Linked DNA regions of Shinella zoogloeoides. Each later gene encodes a partner of the first gene's protein in a complex. Links are inferred from orthologs where the notes say so. Each region holds a gene or a part of one and is shown on either strand. Other genes may lie near its edges. The genes, in order: secY and secA.

What was found.
Region 2: the proteins of secY (region 1) and secA are in contact, whole or in part, in a crystal structure (PDB 3DIN), measured with the Thermotoga maritima proteins. The link is inferred for Shinella zoogloeoides from one-to-one orthologs. Residues at the interface, in WP_004081795.1 of Thermotoga maritima: Glu108, Gly109, Glu110, Glu111, Ala236, Glu237, Arg238, Arg239, Ile240, Thr241, Ile242, Gln243, Tyr244, Ala245, Arg246, Arg247, Val248, Thr249, Gly250, Arg251, Arg252, Val253, Tyr254, Gly256, Ala257, Ser258, Thr259, Tyr260, Leu261, Pro262; in WP_004082002.1 of Thermotoga maritima: Glu261, Ala262, Arg263, Lys300, Ala301, Arg302, Thr303, Ile304, Ile305, Leu323, Tyr324, Asp325, Pro326, Val329, Ser330, Tyr333, Ile336, Lys340, Phe345, Val349, Glu363, Phe364, Tyr374, Ser375, Gly376, Gly377, Glu393, Ile395, Thr482, Ser483.

Annotation. Positions count from the first base shown.
Region 1 is NZ_CP132311.1:1,353,288-1,356,593, forward strand. Bases 120-3,110 are described here. They hold secY (preprotein translocase subunit SecY), read left to right. Parts: upstream 120-940; coding sequence 941-2,281; downstream 2,282-3,110. Other genes in these bases: rplO (50S ribosomal protein L15), read left to right, coding at 120-526; Q9316_RS07715 (adenylate kinase), read left to right, coding at 2,278-2,862; rpsM (30S ribosomal protein S13), read left to right, coding at 3,092-3,110. Also shown: rpmD (50S ribosomal protein L30), read left to right, coding at 1-33; more of rplO, read left to right, coding at 47-119; more of rpsM, read left to right, coding at 3,111-3,306. UniProt on the Escherichia coli protein: The central subunit of the protein translocation channel SecYEG. Consists of two halves formed by TMs 1-5 and 6-10.
Region 2 is NZ_CP132311.1:3,309,143-3,312,722, reverse strand. What follows is about bases 44-3,308. They hold secA (preprotein translocase subunit SecA), read left to right. Parts: upstream 44-393; coding sequence 394-3,108; downstream 3,109-3,308. Other genes in these bases: Q9316_RS17305 (lipopolysaccharide biosynthesis protein), read left to right, coding at 3,251-3,308; Q9316_RS17315 (peptidylprolyl isomerase), read right to left, coding at 44-156. In the rest of the region: more of Q9316_RS17315, read right to left, coding at 1-43; more of Q9316_RS17305, read left to right, coding at 3,309-3,580. UniProt on the Escherichia coli protein: Required for protein export, interacts with the SecYEG preprotein conducting channel.

The DNA.
Region 1 (3,306 bases):
CAGCACCTCGTTCGCGTCGTCGACGAGAAGTGAGGGAGTGGAGATCATGAAGCTTAATGAAATCAAGGACAACGAAGGCTCCTCGAAGGACCGCAAGCGCGTAGGTCGCGGTATCGGTTCGGGCAAGGGCAAGACCGGTGGTCGCGGCGTCAAGGGTCAGAAGGCCCGTTCGGGCGTTGCCATCAACGGCTTCGAAGGCGGTCAGATGCCCATCTACCGTCGCCTGCCGAAGCGCGGCTTCAACAACATCTTCTCGTCCGACTTCGTCATCGTGTCGCTGGGCCGCGTCCAGCAGGCAATCGATGCCGGCAAGCTCGACGGCAAGGCGACTGTTGATGCGGCAGCCCTCAAGGCCGCCGGCGTCATCCGTCGCGTCAAGGACGGCGTCCGCCTCCTGGCTGACGGCGAACTGAAGGCCAAGGTGGCGTTCGAAGTCGCCGGCGCCTCCAAGCCTGCTCTCGAAAAGGTCGAGAAGGCTGGCGGTTCGGTCAAGCTGCTCTCGGCAGCAGCGGAAGCCGCCGAATAATTCGACGAAATTATCGCCCGGTGTGCTTCACACCGGGCGATTTTGCTCCCATATGTGAGCCTCACGACGACATCAGGGAACCTTTTCCTCGTCGTTATCCGGAAGAAGGACTACCGCGCCACTCGCCGCCCATGACGAGCAAAGGCCGCTGTAGAATTTTGAATCTGCTACATAATTCCTTAGACCGATCCCGATCTAAGGAATTATGTAGTGCGGTGAGGCCGGGATTGCTTGACAATCCGCGTTTCAACCGGTTTAGGCTCCATCCGCCCGATTGCTGCAACGGCAGGCGGGCACGACGAATTTCAGCATCTGCCATCGGTCCGAGGAGGGCCGGGCGCAAATGCCAAACGGATCAGCCATTCCGGACCTGGCCGGGCTCCCCGCCGCCGGATCGGCTTCGCGGAGAAATGCATGGCTTCGGCAGCGGAACAACTCGCCTCTAATCTCAACTTCTCGACTTTCGCGAAAGCGGAAGATCTGAAGAAGCGTCTCTGGTTCACGCTGGGCGCGCTGCTCGTCTATCGCCTCGGCACCTACATCCCGTTGCCGGGCCTCAATCCCGACGCCTTCGCGCAGGCCTTCCGCGGCCAGTCGGGCGGCATCCTCGGCCTCTTCAACATGTTCTCCGGCGGCGCCGTCGAACGCATGGCGATCTTCGCGCTCGGCATCATGCCGTACATCTCCGCATCGATCATTGTGCAGCTCATGACCTCGGTCGTTCCTTCGCTGGAACAGCTGAAGAAGGAAGGCGAGCAGGGCCGCAAGATCATCAACCAGTACACCCGCTACGGCACGGTGCTGCTCGGCGCGCTGCAGGCCTACGGCATTGCGGTCGGCCTCGAGAGCGGGGCAGGGCTGGTCAACGATCCGGGCTGGTTCTTCCGCATTTCCACCGTGATTTCGCTGCTCGGCGGCACCATGTTCCTGATGTGGCTCGGTGAGCAGATCACCTCGCGCGGCATCGGCAACGGCATCTCGCTGATCATCTTCGCCGGCATCGTCGCCGCGCTGCCGTCCGCGCTCGCCGGCACTCTCGAACTCGGCCGCACCGGCGCGCTTTCGATCGGCGTGATCATCGCCGTCGTCGTGATGGCCGTCGGCGTCATCGCGCTCATCGTCTTCGTCGAGCGCGCGCAGCGCCGCCTGCTGATCCAGTATCCGAAGCGCCAGGTCGGCAACCGCATGTTCCAGGGCGACACGTCGCACCTGCCGCTGAAGCTCAACACTGCGGGCGTCATCCCGGCGATCTTCGCGTCGTCGCTTCTGCTGCTGCCGGCAACCCTCGCAGGCTTCTCGAACACGGCCGAGCTGCCCTCCTGGGCGACCGCCGCCATCGCGGCCCTCGGCCATGGCCAGCCGCTCTACATGCTGCTCTATGCCGGCATGATCGCGTTCTTCGCCTTCTTCTACACGGCCATCGTCTTCAATCCGAAGGACACGGCCGACAACCTGAAGAAGCACGGCGGCTTCATTCCGGGCATTCGTCCGGGCGAACGCACCGCGGAATATATCGACTACGTGCTGACCCGCATCACGGTCATCGGCGCGGTCTATCTGATGTTCGTCTGTATTCTTCCCGAAATCCTCATCGCGCAGACCGGGGTGCCGTTCTACCTTGGTGGTACGTCGCTTTTGATTGTTGTCAGCGTGACCTTGGATACTGTAGCACAGATACAGGGTCACCTGATTGCTCAGCAGTATGAGGGGCTGATCAAGAAGTCGAAGCTGCGTGGAGGAAAGAGGGGACGATGAGACTGATTTTTCTGGGACCGCCGGGTGCTGGCAAGGGGACTCAAGCCAAGCTCCTGACGGAGAAGCACGGTATTCCGCAGCTCTCCACGGGTGACATGCTGCGCGCGGCCGTCGCCGCGGGCACGGATGTCGGCAAGCGGGCGAAGGCCGTCATGGATGCCGGCCAGCTCGTCTCCGACGCGATCGTCAACGAGATCGTTTCCGACCGAATCGAGCAGGCGGACTGTGCCCGGGGCTTCATCCTCGACGGTTACCCGCGCACGGTTCCTCAGGCGGAAGCCCTCGACGGGATCCTCGCCGGCAAGGGCCTCCAGCTCGATGCCGTCGTCGAGCTCAAGGTCGATGAGGATGCGCTGGTCAAGCGCATGGAGAATCGCGTGGCTGAAACGGTCGCCGCCGGCGGCACGGTTCGCTCCGACGACAATCCGGAAGCCTTCAAGCGCCGCCTGACGGAATATCGCGAGAAGACCGCGCCGCTGTCGAACTACTACGCTTCGACCGGCAAGCTTCAGACGGTCGACGGCATGGCCGATGTCGACAAGGTGACCGCGCAGATCGCCGGAATCCTCGAGAACGCCTGATATCAGGTTAAAAAGGCCGGCCGGGGAGTTGACTTTTTCGGCCGATTCCCCTTAAGACAGCGCCAACTCGCGACATACCATTGCGATCGGCGCGGATTTCCAAGAACGAAGTCCGGGTGCGGTCGGTTTCGACATGTCCCGAACATCGAATAAGCAACGCGGCTTTCGTGGCCGTACCGAATGAAGAAGACCACTTGCCGGATGGCAACTGGAAGCAAGGAGAACAGGCGTGGCACGTATCGCTGGCGTCAACATCCCGACCGCGAAGCGCGTAGTCATCGCGCTGACCTATATTCACGGGATCGGCCCGAAGTTTGCACAGGAAATCATCGAGAAGGTCGGTATCCCGGCCGATCGCCGCGTGCATCAGCTCACGGACGCAGAAGTCCTGCAGATCCGCGAAGCCATCGACCGCGACTACCAGGTCGAAGGCGACCTGCGTCG
Region 2 (3,580 bases), 2.0 Mb from region 1 along the record:
GCCGGCGATCGCCAGCTTCAGCTCCGATTCGTGGATCTCGACCGCGCCGACCTTGGCGACGACCGGATCGGCCGCGGCGTCCTGCGCGCGGGCGCTGCCGCTGGCGGCGGCGATCGCGATGAGGGCGACTGCCGCGAGCTTGCTGTACTTGAACATATTGAAAAGACCTTTCACATCCTCGCCGGAATCGGGCCGATATCCGGTGCCAGACGGCTCAACACCACCAGAATGTGGCAGTTGTGCAACCGCCAGAGCCGTTGACATCATTCGACCCCCCTCTTATCTGTCACGCAATCCCGCGTCCAGAACAGTTTCCGGGCGTTTCACGGCTTTGCGCGCAATTATCGTGCGACCTGTCACGCGCCGGGCGCCCATAAAGAAAGGACCATTCTGATGGTCAGCCTCGGCGGCATCGCCCGCAAGTTGTTCGGCTCTTCCAACGATCGCCGTGTCCGTTCCTACAATCCCCGCGTCGATGCCATCAATGCGCTGGAGCCCGAGATCAAGGCGCTCTCGGACGAGGCGTTGCGCGCCAAGACCGTGGAATTCCGTGAACAGCTCGCCGCGGGCAAGACGCTGGACGACATTCTGGTGCCGGCCTTCGCCGTCGCCCGCGAGGCGGCTTTCCGCGTCCTCGGCCTCCGGCCCTTCGACGTCCAGCTCATCGGCGGCATGATCCTGCACGAGAAATCCATCGCCGAGATGAAGACCGGCGAAGGCAAGACGCTCGTCGCGACGCTGCCCGTCTATCTCAACGCGCTCGCCGGCAAGGGCGTGCACGTCGTCACCGTCAACGACTACCTCGCCAGCCGCGACAGCGCGCAGATGGGCCGGATCTATAGCTTCCTCGGCCTCACAACCGGCGTCATCGTGCATGGTCTCGACGACGACCAGCGCCGCGCCGCCTATGCCTGCGACATCACCTACGCGACGAACAACGAACTCGGCTTCGACTATCTGCGCGACAACATGAAGTACGAGCGTGGCCAGATGGTCCAGCGCGGCCACTTCTTCGCCATCGTCGACGAAGTGGACTCGATCCTCGTCGACGAGGCGCGCACGCCGCTGATCATTTCGGGTCCCCTCGACGACCGCTCCGACCTCTACACGACGATCGACGCCTTCATCCCCATGCTGGACGAGGCGGACTACGAGATCGACGAGAAGCAGCGTTCCGCCAACTTCTCCGAAGTCGGCACGGAAAAGCTGGAAAACCTGCTGCGCCAGGCCGGGCTGCTCAAGGGCGAATCGCTGTATGACGTCGAGAACGTCGCGATCGTCCATCACATCAACAACGCGCTGAAGGCCCACAAGCTCTTCACGCGCGACAAGGACTACATCGTCCGCAACGACGAGATCGTCATCATCGACGAATTCACCGGGCGCATGATGCCGGGCCGCCGCTATTCGGAAGGCCAGCACCAGGCACTCGAAGCCAAGGAAAAGGTCACGATCCAGCCGGAAAACCAGACGCTGGCCTCGATCACCTTCCAGAACTATTTCCGCATGTATTCCAAGCTCGGCGGCATGACCGGCACGGCCTCGACGGAAGCCGAGGAATTCGGCAACATCTATGGCCTCGAAGTCGTGGAAGTGCCGACCAACCTGCCCATTCAGCGCCTCGATGAGGACGACGAGGTCTACCGGACGGCGGAAGAGAAGTACAAGGCGATCATCGAGGAGATCAAGGCGGCGAGCGAGAAGGGCCAGCCGGTCCTCGTCGGCACGACCTCGATCGAGAAGTCCGAACATCTTGCCGACATCCTGAAGAAGTCCGGCTTCAAGGACTTCCAGGTGCTGAACGCCCGCTACCACGAGCAGGAAGCCTATATCGTGGCGCAGGCCGGCGTGCCGGGCGCGGTCACCATCGCAACCAACATGGCCGGCCGCGGCACCGACATCCAGCTCGGTGGCAATGTCGACATGCGGCTCGAGCGCGAGCTTGCCGAAATGGAGCCGGGGGCGGAGCGTGACGCCAAGCGCGCGGCGATCATCGCCGAAGTCAAGCAATTGAAGGAAAAGGCGCTTGCCGCCGGGGGCCTCTACGTCCTAGCCACCGAGCGCCACGAAAGCCGCCGCATCGACAACCAGCTCCGTGGCCGATCCGGCCGCCAGGGTGACCCGGGCCGCTCGAAGTTCTTCCTGTCGCTGCAGGACGACCTGATGCGCATCTTCGGCTCCGAGCGCATGGATTCCATGCTCCAGAAGCTCGGCCTCAAGGAAGGCGAGGCGATCGTCCATCCCTGGATCAACAAGGCGCTCGAAAGGGCGCAGAAGAAGGTCGAGGCCCGCAACTTCGATATCCGCAAGAACCTGCTGAAATATGACGATGTGCTGAACGACCAGCGCAAGGTCATCTTCGAGCAGCGCATCGAGCTGATGGACAGCGAGAACCTCTCCGAAATCGTCGCGGACATGCGCCACGAAGTCGTCGAGAACCTCGTGCGCCTGCACATTCCGGAAAACGCCTATGCCGAACAATGGGACGTTGCCGGCCTGAAGACGGGCGTTCTGGAGCAGCTCAACCTCGACCTGCCGATCGACGCCTGGGCGGCTGAGGAAGGCATCGACGAAAAGGATATCCTGGAGCGCCTGCGCACGGCCACCGACCTAGCGGCACGGGATCGCGCGGAACGCTTCGGCCCCGAGATCATGACCTATGTCGAGCGTTCGGTCCTGCTGCAGACGCTGGACCATCTGTGGCGCGAGCACATCGTCAATCTCGATCACCTGCGCTCCGTCATCGGCTTCCGCGGCTATGCCCAGCGCGACCCGCTGCAGGAATACAAGGCCGAGGCCTTCGAACTCTTCCAGGCGCTGCTGGCGAACCTGCGCCAGACCGTCACCGCGCAGCTCATGCGCGTCGAACTGGTGCGCCAGGCCGCCGATGCTCCGGCGCCGGTGCCGCCGACAATGGAAGGCCATCACATCGACGGCACGACCGGCGAGGACGATTTCAACGAAGGCGGCGGCTTCATGGCCGTGGCCGTCGAAGACCGCGATCCGAACGACCCGTCGACCTGGGGCCGTATCGCCCGCAACGAACCCTGCCCCTGCGGCTCGGGCAAGAAGTACAAGCATTGCCACGGTGCTTTCGAGCAGGCTTGAAGGCTTGAGAAAAAGCGATGATGCCGCCTCCGGGCGGCATTTTCTTTTGGGGATGAGAGGGTCTTACCCAACCGTTTGTTAACCCTGATCTGACAAGACTGGCTTTCGTTCAGTTTTGCGTGGCGTTCGGGTTCCTGTGTTGATGGCGGTCATTCAGTCGGCGGAAAGGTTGCTGCCAGCGGGCCTGCGCGGCAAGGCGGAACCGTTCACGCGGTCACTCGCCACGATCTTCGCCAGCGACGATCCGCGCAACCTCGCCCAGCGCATGGCGCTCATCACCTTTGCCATCCGCGTCATCAGTGCGGCCATCGCCTTCATCTCGCAGATCATCCTTGCCCGCGTGATGGGCGAGTTCGAATACGGCATCTTCGTCTTCGTCTGGGCGCTCGTCGTGATCTGCGGCGACCTTTCCTGTCTCGGCTTTCACACCACCGTCGTGCGCTTCCTGCCGGATTATGCCGGCCGCAGCGCC